Linked DNA regions of Chlorobaculum parvum NCIB 8327. Each later gene encodes a partner of the first gene's protein in a complex. Links are inferred from orthologs where the notes say so. Each region holds a gene or a part of one and is shown in the gene's direction. Other genes may lie near its edges.

The links.
Region 2: the proteins of pheS (region 1) and pheT are in contact, whole or in part, in a crystal structure (PDB 6P24), measured with the Escherichia coli proteins. The link is inferred for Chlorobaculum parvum NCIB 8327 from one-to-one orthologs.

What each region holds. Positions count from the first base shown.
Region 1 is NC_011027.1:124,349-134,204, reverse strand. What follows is about bases 1-2,919. They hold pheS (phenylalanine--tRNA ligase subunit alpha), read left to right. Parts: upstream 1-906; coding sequence 907-1,932; downstream 1,933-2,919. Other genes in these bases: rplI (50S ribosomal protein L9), read right to left, coding at 2,678-2,919; CPAR_RS00605 (DUF6858 family protein), read right to left, coding at 2,074-2,475; rplT (50S ribosomal protein L20), read left to right, coding at 532-879; rpmI (50S ribosomal protein L35), read left to right, coding at 305-499; infC (translation initiation factor IF-3), read left to right, coding at 1-257. Outside these bases: more of rplI, read right to left, coding at 2,920-3,166; rpsR (30S ribosomal protein S18), read right to left, coding at 3,214-3,477; CPAR_RS00590 (single-stranded DNA-binding protein), read right to left, coding at 3,552-4,025; rpsF (30S ribosomal protein S6), read right to left, coding at 4,098-4,493; CPAR_RS00580 (exodeoxyribonuclease III), read right to left, coding at 4,688-5,449; CPAR_RS00575 (glycosyltransferase family 9 protein), read right to left, coding at 5,446-6,483; CPAR_RS00570 (tetratricopeptide repeat protein), read right to left, coding at 6,462-6,986; CPAR_RS00565 (Fic family protein), read left to right, coding at 7,181-8,350; CPAR_RS00560 (acyl-CoA thioesterase), read right to left, coding at 8,361-8,774; CPAR_RS00555 (electron transfer flavoprotein subunit alpha/FixB family protein), read right to left, coding at 8,804-9,715; CPAR_RS00550 (electron transfer flavoprotein subunit beta/FixA family protein), read right to left, coding at 9,712-9,856.
Region 2 is NC_011027.1:743,944-753,976, forward strand. The notes cover bases 3,161-6,256. They hold pheT (phenylalanine--tRNA ligase subunit beta), read left to right. Parts: upstream 3,161-3,540; coding sequence 3,541-5,973; downstream 5,974-6,256. Other genes in these bases: CPAR_RS03585 (hypothetical protein), read left to right, coding at 5,986-6,256. In the rest of the region: CPAR_RS03550 (efflux RND transporter permease subunit), read left to right, coding at 1-1,362; CPAR_RS03555 (TolC family protein), read left to right, coding at 1,396-2,742; more of CPAR_RS03585, read left to right, coding at 6,257-6,291; CPAR_RS03590 (cell division protein ZapA), read left to right, coding at 6,297-6,560; rny (ribonuclease Y), read left to right, coding at 6,867-8,441; imidazoleglycerol-phosphate dehydratase HisB, read right to left, coding at 8,516-9,100; CPAR_RS03605 (DUF2905 domain-containing protein), read right to left, coding at 9,128-9,379; preprotein translocase subunit SecG, read left to right, coding at 9,467-9,841.

The sequences.
Region 1 (9,856 bases):
CCATCGTGTTCCTCGGCCGTTCGATCATCTACAAGGACAAAGGTTTCGAACTTGCCAATCGTCTGACCGAACGGCTCAGCACGGTCGCCAACCGGGATGGCGAGCCCAAGTTCGAGGGCAAAAAGCTCTTCGTCTATTTCGAACCCGACAAGAAAAAAATCGAGCAGTTCGAAAAGCAGAGGGCTATGGCTGAAAAGATTGCGTCATTGCCACCGCTACCGCCGGATAATTCCGGAGAGCCGGAAGACGACGAATAAACGAACAATACTGATAAGCACGACTTTTATCATTTAAACTGACGATCATGCCTAAAATGAAATCACACCGCGGTGCCTGCAAGCGATTCAAGGCCACCGGTTCCGGAAAAGTCAAACGCGAGCGTATGAATGGCTCTCATAACCTGGAGCACAAGAACCGCAAACGTACCCGCCGTCTCCACCAGTCAACGCTGGTCGATTCGACAAAAGAGAAGCAGATCAAGAGAATGATCCTCGCCTGAGACAAGTCTATAAACATTAATTCGATACCACGATGCCTAAATCAACCAATTCCGTCGCCTCGAAAGCCAGAAGGAAGAGGATTCTCAATAAAGCCAAAGGATACTGGGGTTCACGCGGCAACGTGCTGACCGTCGTCAAGCACGCCGTTGACAAAGCCGAGCAGTACGCCTACCGCGACCGCCGCGTCAAGAAAAGAACGTTCCGTTCGCTCTGGATCATGCGCATCAACGCTGCTGCCCGCCAGAATGGCGTGTCGTACTCGCGCCTGATGGATGCCATCCACAAAAAGAACATCGAGATCGACCGCAAAGCGCTGGCCGAAATCGCCGTAAAGGATCCGGAAGCATTTGCGATGATCGTCAAATCGGCTCTCGATTAATTATTTGGTAATGATGTAACGCACCCTATGGAGTCACAAATTCAACAACTGCAGCAGGAGATCGACGAATACCAGATCCGGAACGCCGGTGAACTCGAAGCCTTCAAGCTTGAGTTCACCGTGCGCAAGGGGAAAATCGCCGGCCTGTTCGGCCAGCTCAAAACCGTCGATTCCGCTGACAGACCTCGCATAGGGCAGTTGCTCAACGCGCTCAAGCAGGCTGCTGAGAAGAAGATAGAAGAAGCTGAAAGCTGCTTTGCGCAGAAAGCTGACGCTGACGCGCCGTCAATCGACCTCTCCCTGCCGGGACGCCGCTCGTTCTGCGGCTCTGAACATCCGGCGCAGAAGGTGCTGGGCGACATGAAGCGAATCTTCACCGCGATGGGGTTCAGCATTGCTACTGGGCCGGAGCTTGAACTCGACGAGTACAACTTCGACCGACTGAACTTTCCGCCGAACCATCCGGCGCGCGACATGCAGGACACTTTTTTCATCACCCGCGGCCAGCCCGATGGTGACGTTCTGCTCCGTACGCACACCTCGCCGGTACAGGTTCGGGTGATGCTCGACGAGAAACCGCCGATCAGGGTGATCTGCCCCGGCAAGGTTTATCGCAACGAAGCCATCAGCGCCAGAAGCTACTGCGTCTTCCACCAGCTCGAAGGTCTGTACATCGATAAGAACGTGTCGTTCGCCGACCTGAAAGCCACCATCTACTCGTTCGCCCGCCAGATGTTCGGCAGCGACGTGAAGCTCCGGTTCCGTCCAAGCTTTTTCCCCTTCACCGAGCCATCGGCCGAGGTGGACGTCACCTGCTACCTGTGTGGCGGCAAAGGATGCCGTGTCTGCAAGAAGTCGGGCTGGCTTGAAATCATGGGCTGCGGCATGGTGCACCCGAACGTGATGAAGAACTGCGGCATCGATCCCGAAGAGTGGACCGGCTACGCTTTCGGCATGGGTGTTGATCGCACAGCGCTCTTGCGCTACAAGATCGACGACATCCGGCTCCTGTTTGAAAACGATGTCCGGATGCTCAGCCAGTTTACAGCCTGACAACTTCCCGGACTGGATTGTTGCGAAGGTGTCTTTTCGATACCTGAACAGCCAAGCGCGGAATTGCCCGCGGGACTAAAGTGAAAAAGCCTCATGAACACCGTGCTCATGAGGCTTTTTTATTGCTTACTGGTTCCGGAATCAGGCGGGGACCGGGTTTCTCAATGCCAACGTCCACTCCTCCATCGATGCGTTGGCCACCGGATTGGGAGCTTCCAGGAAGCTTATCACGAAATGGCCATCCATTTCAGCCACTCCGATCGAGCGGGGGCGAACGGCGAGCATTTTGGGACTCATCAGCTCTTTTCCAAAACAGAACACAATATTTTTTCCGCCGCTGATCCCTTCGCCTATTTTCCCATCTTCCAGCGATGAGGTGTGGGCATAATGATCAAATTCACCAATGAGCACCGCTACCGGATGCTCTTCGATTTTCTGACGGAAGTAGGCTATGATGTCATCGACGCCGCGACAACTCGTCTCTTCTTTGTCAAGCTCCAGAATGTAGATGGGATATTTTTCCTGAAGAAGAGTTTGTTTCATAATGCTCTCCCTTGTTTGGATGGGTAAATACTACGCAATGCACGGCTTGAGCGGAAGAGAGGCCGTCTAATTAAATGGTACACCAGCCCCGATGATTTTACAACAACCGAACAGAAAAAAGCCTCATGACCGGCGGGCCATGAGGCTTTTTGTTTCCAGATTTTTCGGAAATGTTTTACCGAAAAAAACTGAAAGGATCCGATTACTCTCCAGCTTCAGGAGCTTCGGCAGTTTCCACTGCTTCGGCACCCTCGGCGCCAACCACGATGTTCAGCTTTGCAGCAATGTCCATATAGATTTTCGCTACAGCCTCGTATTTACCGAGCGCCTTGATCGGAGCTTCGAGCTGGATTTTACGGCGGTCGATCTCGACGCCCTGCGCCTTGAGCGCATCGGCAATGTCGCCAGAAGTTACCGTACCGAACAGCTTGCCCGACTCACCAGCCTTGGTGGAAATGTTGAGCGTCATCTGCTCAATTTTGGCTGACAGTTCGCGAGCCTCTTTGCGACGCTGTTCGATTTTGTGCGCCTGCTGCTTCTTTTCGGTTTCAAGCGCTTTGAGGGTGCCTTCGGTAGCTCTGATGGCAAAGCCCTGGGGAATCAGGTAGTTATTGGCATACCCGTTCTTGACGGTGACCACTTCACCGGCATCGCCAAGGGTTGCCACATCTTTTCTTAAAATTATTTTCACGGTCAGTTTCCTCGTTCTGAATAATTAAAACTTTTGTGGACAACCACTTATTTGTACTCGTCTGCCACGTAGGGGATGATGGCCAGGAACCTTGCCCATTTGATCGAATGGGTCAACAGGCTCTGCTCTTTTGCCGACAGACCGGTAATACGGCGGGGAATGATTTTTCCCTGGTCGTTGATAAAGCGCTTCAGCTTTCTTTCGTCACGATAGTCAAAAAACACAACCTGATTTTTCGACACTTTCTTTTTTGATGCCAGGGCATTGCCAAGCGATTTGTTGCCCTTTGCCTTATGTGGTTTCTGTCTCATTGATCTTGTTCAGAATTTAACTTGCATGATCACGTGCTTCGTTGCAGCCTTACGGCATCGAAGCGCGACTTGTCTCAGTCGGAAGTGAGGTATTTGTACTCATACATGTGTCCTTCGTCGTCCACATGCCTGTGATGCGTTTCATGCGCATCATCTTCGATGAAGCCTTCGTCGTCGTAGTCTCCCTCGTCGCTCTTCTTCCTTTTGTTGAGGAACTGGATCCTCCGTGCCTTGATTTCGACCACGGTTCTCGATGTACCATCCTGGGCTTTCCAGGTGCGGCTCTGCAACTCTCCGTCAACCAGGACAGCCGAGCTTTTTCTCAGGTTGTCACGGCAGCTTTCAGCGAGCTTGTTCCAGGCGACGACACCGACGTAGCAGACATCTTCCTGCCACTGATGGTTGCTGTCCCTGAAACGGCGATTGCACGCAATGGAAAAATTCACAACTGGCGTTCCACCTGAATTGGTCTGTCTGAAGACCGGGTCTTTGGTAAGGTTGCCGGCAATAATGACGCTGTTGATTTCAGGCATTTTCAGTTCCGCCATAGCATCTTCTCCTTTTTGTTCTCAAATGGTATCGTAATCATCATTCATTCAAAAACCGTCATCGATCTGCGGTCAGCTTTTGGCTGTCGATTCGGATTCAGGCTCAGCCTGGTCTTCCGGGCTGCCAAGCATGACGCTGTACTTCTCGACGCGCTTGCGCATTTCGAGCAGCGGGGAGCTCAGCTGGATGATGAGGAACCGCAGGATGTTTTCTTCGTAGCGGAACACACGCTCGATTTCGGCGATTGCAGACGGAGCTGCGTCGAACTCGATGTGCGCATAGTATCCAACGGATGACTTGCCGATGAGGTAGGCCATTTTTCTTCTTCCGACTTCCAGAACATTGTTGATCACGCTGCCCTGGTCGGTGATGGTCTTTTTGACCAGCTCCATGGCTGCGGCAATGGCATCGTCCTGAAGGCCGCCGTCAATGATGACGGTGCATTCGTACTGCTTGAGTTTGTTCATAGCGCAATGGTTCTTGAGTGATGTCAAACTGCGCAAATGGCGGAAAGCAGGTATTGCGCATCCCTGCTTTCGCGGCTTCATGCCACGCATGAACACCGTTTGCGTTTTAGGACATCCAAAGTAAGAATATTAATTCAGTTTTCCAACGCGCAACTGACGAGCGATGGCTGCCGGATGGAAGGGCTGAAAACCGATCAGAACGCAAGCTCCACCGACACCGGAGCGTGGTCGGAACTCTTCTCGTCGAGATCGACCGAAACGCCGGAAACCTTGCCGGCAAGCGCGGGGGAGAGGTAGATGCAGTCGATGCGCCAGCCGAGGTTGCGCTCGCGGGCGAACTTCCAGTTGGGCCACCAGGTGAACAGGTCCTTCTTGTCGGGATTCAGCTCGCGGACAATGTCGTGCAGGCCGAGTTCGAGATGCGCCTCGATGGCCGAGCGCTCCTCGGGGCGCAGGCCGGTTGCGCCGGGCTTGTTTTGCGAACGATGCACGTCGATCTCCGTGAGCGCCACGTTCATGTCGCCGGCCAGAATGACCTCCTGCCCCTCAGCAATGAGGCTGGCGATATATTCCTTCAGATCCGCAAGATAGCGAAGCTTCACCGCGTAGTGCTCCGCGCCGTTGCCACGAGGAACATAGGTGCCGATCAGGGTGAATTGCGGAGCGTGCAGCACGAGCGTGCGGTTCTCCACATCGAACGGCGGTACTTCGCAACTGACATCGCCGAGACTCTCCTCGCGGACCAGCAGGCCGACGCCGCTGTACCCTTTTTTGAACGACGAGCCGTTCCAGAATTTCCTGTAACCGGCAAAATCTGTGATCGTTTCGGGAATCTCCTCCTCGCGCGCCTTCACCTCTTCGAGCACGACGAAGTCCGGCTTGCGGCTGTCGAGCCACGCAGCGAGCGCCTCCTGCCGGGCGCGGATACCATTGATATTCCAGGTATAGATATTCATGCTGAGTTCTTGTTGAGCGTTTCGACGATGCGTGCCGCAATGGGCTCTGGCGCGATCTCCATCATGCAGCGGAAGTGCCGTTTCGGGCATTTGCTTCGACCAATATGCGAGCAAGGTCGGCAAGAAAGTCCCGGCGTCTCGAACAGCTCGTACTCCGTACCCCACGGCATGAAACCGAACTCTTTGACCGAGGAACCGAAAATGACGAAGAGCTTTTTGCCGAATGCCGAGGCGATGTGCATCAGCCCGGTGTCGTTGGTGAGCACCGCATCAACTCTGGAGAGCAACGCGGCAGATTGCATGAGACTGGCCTTTCCGGCGAGCGACAGCACGCGGCTTCGCACCGTGTCGGGAAGCATCGCAATTAATTTCTTGGCCTCCGGTTCGTCCTCCTTGCCACCGAGCAGCAACACGCGCGCCGGGGTTTCGGAGGTGACGATTTCGATGATCCGGGCGAAGCGTTCGAGTGGATAGCGCTTGGTGAAGTGGTTCGCCCCGAAGCAGACTGCAAGCACCGGGCCGTCCGCACCGAGGACATCGGCGGCAAAGGCGCGATCCTCCGGCGACGGATAGAGGCTGCACGGCGCGGTGACTTTTGGCGCAAGAACCGCAAGACCGTCGAGCGCCTCGCCATACCGTTCGACAACCGACTGGTAGCCATCCGAAACGTTGATCTTGAACTGCACTAGGAAGAGCTTTTTCCAGTTGCGCTTGTGGTAGCGAGTGACCTTGCCCACCCGGAGTTTTCGGACGAGGGCGCGCGAGCGCCGATTGTTTTGCAGATCGACCACCAGCTCGTACGACGCGCCGGGCGTAAGCGACTCCGGCGTCACGACCGATGACACGGCTGGATTCGACGCGACGAGTGGCGCGAAGGGCGCCTTGGTGCAGTAGTCGATCCGCGCATCCGGAAGCGCACGATGCAGCTCGGACAGGACGGGCGTCGTCAGCACGATGTCACCGATGGCGCTGAGCCGCACAACGAGCACACGCCGGATCGCGCCGGGTTCGGTCACGACCAGAACTCCCACCAGGCTTTGTAGCCCGGCTTTTTGTGCTGATTCGACGCGCCGATTTTGGTGATGCGTTCAGAGGCGACCTCTTTCATCCGCTCCTTACCGGGGGTTTCGCCCTTGCGCTCTTCGATCATCTCGACCACCTTCTTGAACTCCGGAAGCGCCTCTGAGCCCCGTCCGAGGCCGTCGAGCGCCAGCGCGCGGCTATAGACCGCCGAAATCCAGAGTTTGCCTTCGTCCTGATTCAACTCCCCGCGGCGATTGAAGTGGTGCAACGCTTTGTCGGCGGATTCGAGCGCTTCGCCGAACGAGCCAAGCCCTGCCAGCGCCTCGGCCAGCCCGGCATGGCAGAACGCATCGAACCCGGCGTGATCGAACGCCTCTTCAGGTGGCATCGTATGCGAAATCTCCATCGCCTTGCGGCAGTTGGACGCTGCTTCGTCATACGCGCCTGCGACCAACTGCCGCTGCGCCTCCGAAAGCGCCAGATACGCCCCGGCAACCTCTTTGAGTGGTTTCATAAGCAGATAAAAAAATGAAAACAGTATGGCAAATCATAGAACGAAAGGAAGGAGTTAAATCCCTACTGAAGATTGCCTGAAGTTTCTTTAACGATTCTCTAACATTTTGTTAACAAAAATGAACGGCCATCTCAAGCTAATAGTTTATACTGCATAGTGTTGAGTGTAACAAAATCACTAACATTTCTGGTGACATGAAAGAGGTTATGACCTTTAAAGCTGGCAAATTCGTCTTTTGCGACCAGTACGACAAGCCCCGGATCGAGAAGCTGCTTGTCGAAGCGAAAACGCTGAGCGACGCTATCCATGACCTGCCAATTCTGCCAAAGTGGGCGTCGAAGATTGATCCGGAACTTCTTTACAGTTCGGTCGCCGGAACCGCCGCTATCGAAGGAAATTCCCTCAACGCCGAGGAGGTCAGAGAACTTGATGAGGGGAAAATACCCGATGAAGGCCATACGGCAAAAGACAGACTTGAGATTACCAACCTGATCGACGCTTACAAGATGATTGACCAGCAAACAACAAAACCATCGAAGACGAATGCTCTTGCCGTTGCATTGTTTTTAAATCCAAATATTCTTGCTGAATCTCACATTCGTGATCTGCACCGGCAGATTACAAGCGGCTTGCCGTATGAGGACAACATTCCCGGTACGTACCGCAACGGCATGGTCAAGATTGGCGACAAAGCGCATGGCGGCATTTATACGCCGCCAAAAATCATCGAGGATATCGAGATGCTCATGCGGGAGTTCATCGACTGGATCAACAGCGACGAACTCCTCAACGAACACGTGTTTGTCCGGGCGGCGCTGGCCCATTACCATTTTTCTTTGATTCACCCCTTTTGGGATGGCAACGGGCGTGTAGCTCGTTTGATCGAAGCCAAGCTGCTTCAGTCAGCGGGAATCCGCTACGTCCCCAAGATGCTCTCGAACTACTACTACCGGAATGTGGATGACTATTACAGTGCCTTTTCGGACAGCATCAAAGCAAAAAAGGATGTTACGCCATTTATTGAATTCAACCTGCGCGGAGTGATCGAATCGTTACAGCAGATGCAAAGTCGTATCGCACTACTCATACGAGGACTCGTGATGCGAGATTATCTCCATTTTCTCAGCAGCAAAAAATCGATTTCCAAAAGGCAGAACGATCTGATCACGCTTCTGCTCGATGACTCATCCGGCAAACCGTTCACGCTTCACGATCTTCAAACTGCCTTGCCCTATTCGATTCTTTATCGAAAAGTCTCCGAGATGACAGCGCGGCGTGACCTGAAAAATCTGCTCGAACGGAAACTGCTCACCGTCGATGCCGACGGGCGTTACTCGCTGAACCTGCGCAGCTTCGACTCGTAATCATCGTCCTTCATCCTCCCGCCTGCATCAGCCGGTCGAGCTCTGCGGGAATTTGCGGGCGGCCCCTTTCGTTGAGCGCAGTGCCGATAATTTTAGCTTTGATGGCAGGCTTCATGTCCGGCAGGCGCAGAATGTCCTGATAAAATGCGAAGCGCAACGGCGACTCGCGCACCATCGTCAGGCCAACCATGAAACGGTCGCCGCTTTGTAGCGGGGATTTGTAGTCAAGCTCGGCGCGTACGACCACGAGGTTGATGCCTTGTTCGGTGAACTCTTTGAAATCGATTCCGACCGTTTTGAGATACACGTGCCGAGCATGTTCAAGGTAATTCTGATAAACGCTGTTGTTGACGATGCCCTGCATGTCACACTCGTAGTCGCGCACCTCCATCTCATAGGTGAAGGCGTAGTGTCCTGATTTCATCCGATGTTGCGTTACTGTTGATACAAAAATCACCGTTTCTCCAGCGCCTCGACGAGGGCGGGCAGAAACTCCGCCACGTCGGCCACTACGAGTACATCCGCCACGCTGGCGATGGGCGCATCGCGGTCGGTGTTGACGGCGAGCACGATGCCGGAGCCTTTCATGCCGGCAAGATGCTGGATCGCGCCGGAGATGCCGCACGCCACGTAGAGTGCAGGCGAGACGCTCTGGCCGCTCGTGCCGATCTGTCGGCTTCGGTCGAGCCATCCGGCATCGACCGCCTGGCGGCTCGCGCCAACCTCACCGCCGAGCGCCGAAGCGAGCGCTTCGACCAGCGCGACCTGATCGGCGCTGCCCACGCCACGCCCGGCGCTGACGATCACCTCGGCGCGAGTGAGATCAACGCCCGCTTCCGGCTGACGGCAACCGACGAACTTGATCGCGCTTTCCGATGAGGTGTCAAGCTTGATCACTTCGGGTTGGGCGTCCATTTTCAGAGCCTCGAACGCTCCGGGCTGAAGGGTCAGCACGGCAACCGGCGTCTCCGGGTGCACCGTACGGAGCATCTTGCCGTTGCAGCTCTCGACCACGTAGCCACCATCGTCGATGCCGACGACTCCGGAAACCTGTGCCGTCTGCATTGCAGCAGCGATCCTCGGAGCTAAATCCCAGCCATAGGACGAGTGGAGAAAAACGACGACGTCCGGTTGCTCGCCTTCGATGGCCTCAAACACCAGTCGTTTATGCACGTCGGGCTGGTATTCGCCATACGTTTCGAGATCGGCAAGATAGAACCGTCCATCGAAAGCGGGAAGATCGTCAGCCGATCCAACCAGAACCATGCTCACTTCTGCATCGAGCCGGGCAGCAAATCCGAACAGCTCAGCGGTTTCGGCGGCAAGCCGTCCGTCGCGGTACTCGCCAACAAGCAGCAGCTTCATCGCGCGCCTCCCTTGCCGAGCACAGCGGTTTTCGTTTCGAGAATTTCGCGCACCTGAACAGCAAGCATCTGGACATCTCCCTCCAGCACCACACCGGCGGTTTTTCGTTCGTGAAGTCGGAATTTCGTTGAGCGAGTCTTC
Region 2 (10,033 bases), 620 kb from region 1 along the record:
TACCGCAAGCAGCACGGCGGCGAGGGCGAGCTGATCGAGGCGATCGGGCGGAGCGTCGGGCCGACCGCCTACGAAGGCGGGCTGCGCGTTTCGCTTGTCGAGAGCCAGCGGCGCGAATGGTCGAGTATGAAGGTGGCCAACGTCATCCGCGAGAAGATCGGCGAGGTTCCCGCCGCCGAAAAGTTGCAGGTCGGCGGCCTGGGATTGTGGGGAATGCCGGTCTCCATCGCGCTGAAAAGCGACAATCTGGAGCAGCTCCGGGGGGCGAAGGCCGCGCTCGAAGAGGAGCTGAAAAAGATGCCAGAACTGAAGGACGTGAGCGATAATGATCCGCCCGGCCTGCGAGAGGTGCGCATCCGGCTCAACCGGAAAGCGCAGGCCCTCGGCCTCACCGTCTCGGACGTCATGAACCAGGTGCGCAGCGGCTTTTTCGGCTACGAAGCGCAACGGATTCTGCGGGGCATCGACGAGGTGAAAATCTGGGTTCGCTACGACGAGGCCGACCGCTCGTCCATTCGCAATATGGAACAGATGCGCATCCGGCTCGCCGACGGACGGACCATTCCGCTCACGGAGCTGGCCGACATTTCGATCCGGCGCGGCGTTTCGTCGGTCAACCACATCGACGGGCAGCGCGTGGTGAAGGTGGAGGCGGACATCGCCAACTCGAAGGAGTCGGTGCCCGATCTGCTAAAAGGGATCGAAGCGGGTGTTCTGTCCAGTCTCACGGGGCAATATCCCGACGTCAGCTATGACTTCGAGGGCCAGAGCCGGGAGAGCGGCAAGACCACCGGCTCGATGAAAAAGATTTTTCCGATGCTGCTCGGCCTGATGTTCCTCGTGGTCGTATTCTCCTTCCGCTCGTTCCTGCAAGCAGCGATGGTGTTCATCATGATTCCGTTCAGCCTTGTCGGCGTGGTCTGGGGCCACTTCATCCAGGGCTACATCATGAGCATTCTTTCGCTCTTCGGCATCGTGGCGCTGATCGGCATCGTCATCAACGACTCGCTCGTGTTCGTCAACACCTTCAACAGCAAACTTAAGGAGGGCACGCCCTTCTCCGAAGCGGTCTTCGATGTCGGCATCAACCGTTTCCGCCCCATCGTGCTGACCTCGCTCACCACCATCGCCGGGCTTGGGCCGCTGATGTTCGAGCAGAGCCGCCAGGCGCAGTTCCTGACGCCGATGGCCATTTCGGTCGCCTATGGATTGCTGTTCGGAACCCTGCTCACGCTGGTAATGCTGCCCGCAATGCTGGTGCTTCTGAACCGCTCGAAGGTGTTCCTGCAAGGTTTGTTCACCGGCACGAAACCGTCACCCGAATCGGTGGAACCGGCGATACGCGAGGAGCGTCCGTTTTGATGATGATGAATGCAAATTTTTGAGACGATGACAATGAAGACGAATGAAACTCACGTGCGAAAAATGTGGAATCCAGTCGCTGTCGTTCTGCTTTCCCTGCTTGTGCTGACGGGTGTTTGTGGCGTTCCGGTCGAGTCGTGGGGTCGGGAAAAGCTGAGCCTCGACAAGGCGGTTTCCGAAGCGCTGGAGCGTAATCCGGACATCCTGATCGCGCGGGGCGAGGCTCGGCAGAGCAGCAACAACGTCAACATCGGCAACGCCGGACTGCTGCCTCGCGTTGATCTTGTCGGTTCGGTGAACTATCAGGACAGGGATGAAGCCGCGCAGAACGGCCTGACGGAGTACACGTCGAGCGCTGCTTCTCTTCAGGCAAGCTACACGCTGTTCGATGGTTTCGGCAACATTTATACCTTCAAAAAGCTCAAGAGCGAGGGGCGGAAAGGGCGGCTTCAGGCGCGGAACACGATCGAGAACATCATCCTCTCGGTCAGTGAGGCTTACTACAATCTGGCCGACGCCATCGAGCAGGTGGCGGTTGCCGAAGAGTCGCTCGCTATCTCGGATGATCGGCTCAAGCGGGCGCGGCTGCGTTCCGAATACGGCCAGGCCAACGCACTCGAAGTACTCTCCGCCTCGGTCGATGCCAACGCCGACAGCGTATCGTGGAAGCAGGCGGTGCTGGGCCGCGAAAACGCCCGGCGCTCGCTGAACTTATTGCTCGACCGCCCGGTCAAGAGCGAATATGATGTCGAGACGGAGGTGTTGTTTGACAAAAGCCTGAATGAAGATGAGATTCTCGAAGCGGCGAAAAAGTCCTACTCCTCCTACCTCATCACGCTCGAAGCGGTCAAACAGGCCGAATATGGCGTCGCTATCGCGAGGTCAGACTTTTTCCCGCAGCTTGGAGTCGAGGCGTCGTATGGTTACAGCAAGACGCTCGAAGGGTTCAACGCAGGAATGAACGATCCGTCAGGAAGTTTAGCGGCAGCCCTCACGCTCAGTTACAATATTTTCAACGGGTTTCAGTCGAGCATCAAAAGCCAGAATGCGCGCATCGAACTGAGGAACAAAAAGCTGCTCGAACAGAAAACGGTGGCGGAGCTTGAAAAGCAGGTCGCCGACACCTGGCAGTCGTACCGCAACAGTCTCGATATTCTCGAATTTCAGAAGAAGAACCTCGAAAGCGCGGAGCTGAACTTCCGGCGCTCGAAAGAGCTTTTCGTGCTCGGTCAGCTTACCACCACCACCTTCAGGGAGGCCCAGCGTAACCTGATCGACGCCCGAAAAAGCATCGCTTCTGCGGCCTACGACGCAAAGATTCTCGAACAGCGCCTCCAGCGTTTCGCCGGCCGCCTGGTGGGCGAGGAGAACGATCAATGAAAGAAAGAAAAAGATTGGAGTTAGAGCTCTCGCTTGGAGAGTTGTAAGGCGGCGGGAGAGAGGATTGGTAAGTTGCTAACAAGCCCATTTGTCGTAAGCGAGAAAAAATAGATTTGTCTGATTGAAAAGGTTTGTATCCGAAGGAATTAGTCGTATATTACCAGCCTTCCGTTCAGACGGGGCATGGCGCAGCTGGTAGCGTGCCTGCTTTGGGAGCAGGAGGTCCCGAGTTCGAGTCTCGGTGCCCCGACCAGGGAGAGCAATGACTGATTGAAAAGCGCTATGTGCCCGTAGCTCAACCGGATAGAGCATCAGCCTTCTAAGCTGAGGGTTACAGGTTCGAGTCCTGTCGGGCATACGAGGAAGATGTTTTTTGAGATGTACATGGTGATTGTAGCTCAGCTGGTTAGAGCGCCAGGTTGTGGCCCTGGAGGTCGGGGGTTCGAGTCCCCTCATTCACCCCGAGTCTGACGAAGTGTTTCTCCGGATTGCCGGAACGCCAGATTTTTCTGGCCCCATCGACTAGTGGTTAGGTCACCACCCTTTCAAGGTGGCAGCACGGGTTCGAATCCCGTTGGGGTCACATAATATTGTTCCTGAACATTCAGCCAAACCGTTCGAGGGGCGATCAGCAAATACCGTAGTTTCCAAGCTCTGTGCTGTTGCAGGTTCAGAGCTTTTTTTGTTAGGTTTGGGCATTCCTGATCATTGGTGTCCCGCCTGTTTAGCCCGCAGACCGTTGCCGATGATTGTTCAGGGATTCCCGTTTATGAACGCACTGACTGTAATAACCGGCCCATGAAAATCTCCGTCAACTGGCTCAAAGAGTTCATTCCCTCGTTTTCATCCGATACTTCCGAACTTGTCGATCGACTGACCTATCTCGGCCTGGAGGTCGAGGAGGTTTTCGAGCAGAAGCTGCCCGATCCGAAGGTGATTGTCGGAAAGGTGGCCGAGGTGCGGCAGCATCCCAACGCTGACCGTCTTCGCATCTGCATGGTCGATACCGGAGAGCCCGAGCTTCAGCAGATTGTCTGCGGCGCACCTAACGTCGAAGAGGGAATGGTCGTTCCGGTGGCGACGATCGGAGCGGTGCTGACATCAGGTGACGAGAGCTTCACCATCAAACCGGCAAAGATTCGCGGCGAACGTTCGTTCGGCATGATCTGCGCGGCTGACGAGCTTGGCCTGTCGGACGACCACGACGGCGTGATGGTGCTTGACGAGGCGTGCGAGGTGGGTAAGCCGCTTGCCGACTATCTCGAAACCGACACGGTGCTCGACATAGCCGTGACGCCGAACCGTTCCGATGCTCTGTCGCATCTTGGTGTGGCCCGCGAGTTGGCCGATTGCCACGAGATCGTCTTTCCCCAGGCGCCGGTGATTGAGTTCACCCGTGGCGGTGGACTGGTGGAGGTGCAGGACGAGGACGCCTGTCCCTACTATTCAGCAACCGTTATCCGGGGTGTGACCGTTGGGCCTTCTCCCCGCTGGCTTGCCCGGCGTCTCGAACAGATTGGTCTGCGTCCGAAAAACAACATTGTTGACATTACCAACTACATTCTCCACTCGTTCGGCCAGCCGCTGCATGCTTTTGATATGCACCGCCTTGCCGGAAGCCGTATCGTGGTGCGCAGCGATGCTGAAAGCTCCTTCATGGCGCTGAATCAGGAGGAGTATAAGTTGCAGCCCGGCATGGCGGCTATCTGCGATTCCCGGGAGCCTGTGGCCGTCGGCGGCGTTATGGGCGGCCTTTATTCGGCTGTGACCGAAAAGACCACCGATATTCTGCTCGAAGCGGCCTATTTCAACCCTGCCTCGATCCGGAAGACCGCCAAGCTCCTCCAGCTCTCTACCGACTCCTCATACCGTTACGAGCGGGGTATTGATCCGTGCAACGTCAAGCGAGTGGCCGAATACGCCATTGCGATGATTCTTGAAATCGCCGGCGGCAAGGTTGAAACCGCTGAGGCGTGGGGTAGCATGCCTTCGACCCAGAAGATCGTCAATCTTCGCCCGAAGCGCGCCAACGCGGTGCTCGGCAGCTCGATTACCGCTTCCGAAATGATGCGTCTGCTCGAAAAAATCTGCATCAAGGCGGTTTCGCAGGGCGCCGTGTCGAACGATGCCGACCAGATCGCTTTTGCAGTGCCCTCGCACCGGGTGGACATCGAACAGGAGATCGATCTCATCGAAGAGGTCGCACGCCTGTATGGTTATAACAACCTCGAACCTTCGTCCGCGATGGTTTCCAGCTATCCGGTTTCGCGCAAGATCCCCGAGTATTTCCCCGATTACCTGCGCAATATCATGATCGGCCTCAACTTCAGGGAGGTGCTCACCAATCCGCTTATCAGAAAAGCTGAAGCGAGTTGTTTCAGTGACCAGCCGGTCAGTGCCCTGAATCCGATCAGCGAAGAGCTCGAAGTGCTTCGACCCTGCCTTGCTCCTTCACTGCTCAGGATCGTCGGCCACAACATCCGTCACGGCAATCGCGACCTTCGCCTGTTCGAGGTTGCACACGGATTCGAGATGCTGCCGGAAGCCGAGCGCAGTGGTTCCGGACCACTTGCAAAGTATCGTGAACGCGAGCTGCTCTCGATGGTCATCACCGGGCGTCGAGAGCCACGAAGCTGGAACCATTCCGGCGAAGAGGTCGATTTTTACGATCTCCGGGGTGTGGTCGAGATGTTGCTTGAGAAGCTGAATTTACTTGATAAATCAGCACTTAATATTTATAATGCCAACACGATTGGTATTGAAATCACATCGGCCGAAAACGGAAACAGCCCGGCTCTGAAAGCCGGAACGGTTCAGCAGGTCAGCAAAGAAGTGCTCGCCGCCTTTGATCTCGATCAGGATGTTTTTCTTGCTGAAATCGATGTTTCCGTACTGGAGCGCTGCTTCGAGTCCGGCGTGGTTTATGAACCGCCGTCGAAGTTTCCTGTCGTCGAAAGAGACCTGTCATTTGCTCTTCCCCGACATATTCCGGCACAGCGCCTGGTCGATCTGGCAACAGAGAGCGATCCGCTGGTCAGGTCCGTGCGCATCTTCGATGTGTTTGACCGCGGCGAGTCCGGAGGCCATGGGCAGGCCGAACGCAGTGTAGCGATTTCGCTTGAGCTTGCCGACAGAACAGGAACGATGAACGAGGAAACGATCAACGCTGTTGTTCAGAAAGTGAGTGACAATGCCAAGAGTGAACTTGGTGCGGAAATCAGGCAAGTTTGAGCCATTTCAGCCATGGATGCAATAGATGAGCATAATGGTCATGACCTGCTGGCTGGTCTCGAAGAGAACGTTGCGAGGCTTGTCGAGCAGTTGACGGAGTGCAGGAAAGAAAACGAGTTATTGAAAGCTGAGGTTTCGAGTCTTCAGAACATATTGCGATCATTCAAGCTGCCGGGAACTGAAGGCCCGTCGGCCGAGGTGCAGGGCGGGGCTGGTGACGGCTTGTCCTACGCCGGAATGCTCCAGATCAAACAGAAACTGGTTCTGGTTCTGCAGAAGATCGAAAGAGAACTGAGAGGCGAGAAAGCCGGATTTTGATGTCCATGGAAAAGATAACTGTCAATGTTTACGGCGACAACTATCCTTTAAGGGTAGAGAACAGTGAACTGACCGGCAAAGCTGCCGGTGATGTCGATGGCGTCATGAGGCGCTTCGCTGCGAAAGCTCCCGATCTGGAGCCTAAAAAGCTGGCCGTACTGGCAGCGATTCAGTTTGCTGAAAAAAAGAATGAACTTGAAGAAGAGCTGTCGCAGCTCAGGCAGAAAATGGCTCGGGTGAATGAATTTATCGAGCAGAATTTGCACTAAAGCGTTACATTGAAAGTAGACGAAATATCCGCACCACGACAAGAGGTGTTTTGTAAGTAAAAGAACTAACACTTTAGAACAGGGAGTCCAAACTCTTCTTTTTGATTGCAGGCCTTGATGCTAAAAGGCGACAAGCCACAGGCATTGGCGCTTTTCGAAGCGACACATTGGAAGCAAAAAATCTGAAGGAGACGCCCACCGTGATTTACGGGTTCTTGAATCTTACACATCTCTTAGGGTGCGGGTTTTTTTTGTTCAATTTTGAAGGATCGGCCCTCTCTGGCCGGTTAAAAGGAGGTTTTTTTAATGGGGATCGTAATAAATCTGTTTCTCATTATTGCGGCATCCGTGATCTTTTTTGCGGTCGGTTTCTACATCGGCCGGTTCTTTCTTGAGCGTATCGGTACTACTAAAGTTCTCGAAGCTGAGGAGCGTGCCGTGCAGGTTGTTCAGGAGGCCCAGAAAGAGGCCAATGAATACAAGGATCTGAAGGTCAACGAAGTCAACCAGGAGTGGAAAAAGCGCAAGCGCGAGTTCGATAGCGAGGTGACGATCAAGAACAACAAGTTCGCTCAGATGCAGAAGCAGATTCGCCAGAAAGAGTCGTCGCTGAACAACCAGCAGCGGGATGTGCGTGAAACTGAAAAGAAACTTCAGGAGCAGAAAGCCGAGCTGAAACACCTGACTGAAACGGTGCAGGGCCGCTCCGAGGAGCTTGAAAAGATCATCTTCGAACAGAACCAGCGCCTCGAAAGCATTTCGAACCTGACTGCCGAAGAGGCCCGTCAGATGCTGATTGACAACATGGTTTCGAAGGCCAGGGAAGAGGCGACCGAAACCATTCACCAGATTCACGAAGAGGCTACGCAGAAAGCTGACCGGGCTGCCGAAAAGATTCTGCTGACGGCCATTCAGCGCATCTCTTTCGAGCAGGCTACCGAGAACGCTCTTTCGGTGGTGCACATCCAGAGCGACGAGCTCAAAGGTCGTATCATCGGTCGCGAAGGGCGTAACATCAAGGCCTTTGAGAATGCAACCGGCGTTGACATCATTGTTGACGATACTCCGGAAGTGGTTATTCTTTCTTGCTTCGATCCGCTGCGTCGCGAAATGGCCAAGCTGACCCTGCAGAAGCTGCTCGTCGACGGCATCATCCATCCGGTCGCGATCGAGAAGGCCTATCAGGACGCCAAGAAAGAGATCGACGACGTCATCATGTCTTCCGGCGAAGAGGTGCTCTCGTCGCTGCAGATTCCCAACATGCCGGCCGAACTTGTTGCCCTGATCGGCAAGATGAAATTCCACACGGTTTATGGCCAGAATCTGCTCCTTCACAGCCGCGAAGTCGCTATGCTGGCGGGGCTCATGGCCGCCGAGCTGAAGCTCGACGCCAAGCAGGCCAAGCGTGCCGGCCTGTTGCACGACATCGGTCTTGTGCTTCCCGAAACCGAGCTGCCGCATGCGCTGGCAGGAATGGAGTTCCTCAGGAAATTCAACGAGTCGCCGGTGGTGCTCAATGCGATTGGCGCTCATCATGGTGAAGTCGGTAAAGAGTCGCCCATCGCCGATCTGGTCGATGCCGCCAACGTTATTTCGCTCTCCCGCCCTGGTGCGCGTGGAGCCGTGACCGCCGAAGGCAACGTCAAGCGCCTCGAAAGCCTTGAAGAGATCGCCAAAGGCTTCCCCGGCGTCATCAAGACCTACGCTTTGCAGGCTGGTCGCGAGATCCGGGTGATTGTCGAAGGTGACAACGTCAGCGACTCGCAGGCCGATGTGCTCGCGCACGACATCGCCAACAAGATCGAGTCCGAAGCACAGTATCCTGGCCAGATCAAGGTGACCATTCTTCGCGAAAAACGCTCGGTTGCCTTCGCGAAGTAAACGATTGCTACTGGCTGAAAATCAAAAGGCGGGATGTTCTCCCGCCTTTTTTCGTTTGTCGCCGTGGCGCTATTTTATAGCGACTCCTTGGTCGAGGGAATCCTCGTGCCGCTGACTCTGACTGCCTGTTTCATCGCGTAGGCGAGCGATTTGAAGAGCGCCTCGATCAGGTGATGCGTGTTCTGACCTTCAAGGATCGCCAGGTGCAGGTTGGCGTTCATCGTTCGGGAGAGCGAGATGAAGAAGTGTTCCACCATTTCAGTCGAGAGCCCCTGAATGACCGGTCGCCTGAACTCCGCCTTGAAAACGCAGTAGCTTCGCCCACCCAGATCGATCGAGCAGCGCGCCAGCGCCTCGTCCATCGGAATGATCGCCCAACCGTATCGTTCGATGCCTTTTTTGTCTCCAAGCGCTTCCTCAATGGCTTTGCCGAGCACCAGAGCCACGTCTTCCACCGTGTGGTGGTCATCAACGTCGAGGTCGCCGCTGCACCTGAGCTGCACGTCGATGCCCGAGTGACGGCTGAAGCTGGTGAGCATGTGGTCGAGAAACACCACGCCGGTTTCTATGGCCGAAGTGCCGGTGCCGTCGAGGTTGACCGTGGCCGTAATATCGGTTTCTGCGGTTTTGCGGGAGTGTGAAGCGATGCGCTGCGTCATGGATGCTGAATCTGTAATGAAAAGAAATTATCTGAAGAACTTGGTGATGAGGCCGAAGACCAGGCTCAGGATGATCGAGAGTACAATCGAGCTGCCGATGGGGAAGTAGAAACGGAAATTCTCCTTCTGAATGTTAATGTCGAGAGGGAGGTTTCCGAACCATCCGAACCAACCGTTCCCGCCCGATTTCTGGGCCAGCATGAGCAGTAAGCCGAGAGCTGCGATCGAAGCTCCGACAAAAAAGAGCATTTTGCCCATAGCTGAAAACGGGTCTTGCATATTGTTCAAAAGTTGCTAAATTATGCCCTCACTATCGTAAGATACGATAGCAAAAGAGAATTTCGGAATTTACAGAAGTGGCCTGACATGCTCAACGGATTGATCGTCATCCTTGCTCTGATCGCCGCGATCCTGCTGATCGTGTCGGTTCTGCTGCAAAGCCCCAAGTCGGGCAGCGGTCTTACCGGTGGTATTGCAAGCTTGGGTACCGTGCAGACGCTTGGCGTCAGGCGTACCGGTGACTTCCTGAGCAAGGTTACGGCTGTTTTGGCCGGAGCCGTTATGGTTCTTTCGTTTATCGCCCAGTTCACCCTTCCGGCCCGTCACCAGGCTGGTAACGGGAACAGCATTCTGCAGAAGGACGTTCCGGCATCTCTCCCCGTTAACAACCTCCCGCAGGAACTTCCGGCAACCGGCAATCTCCCGTCTCCGGATCAGCAGCCAACAGAACCGGCACAATAAACTTCTGCACTCGTAGCTCAATTGGTAGAGCAACTGACTCTTAATCAGTGGGTTCAAGGTTCGAGTCCTTGCGAGTGCACCATACTGTCGCAAAGCCTCACAGATCAACGTCTGTGAGGCTTTTTTCGTTTATGGGCGCAAGAGTGGGCGAGGCATTTTAATGTATGACTGGTTGTGCCGTTCTTTTGGCAA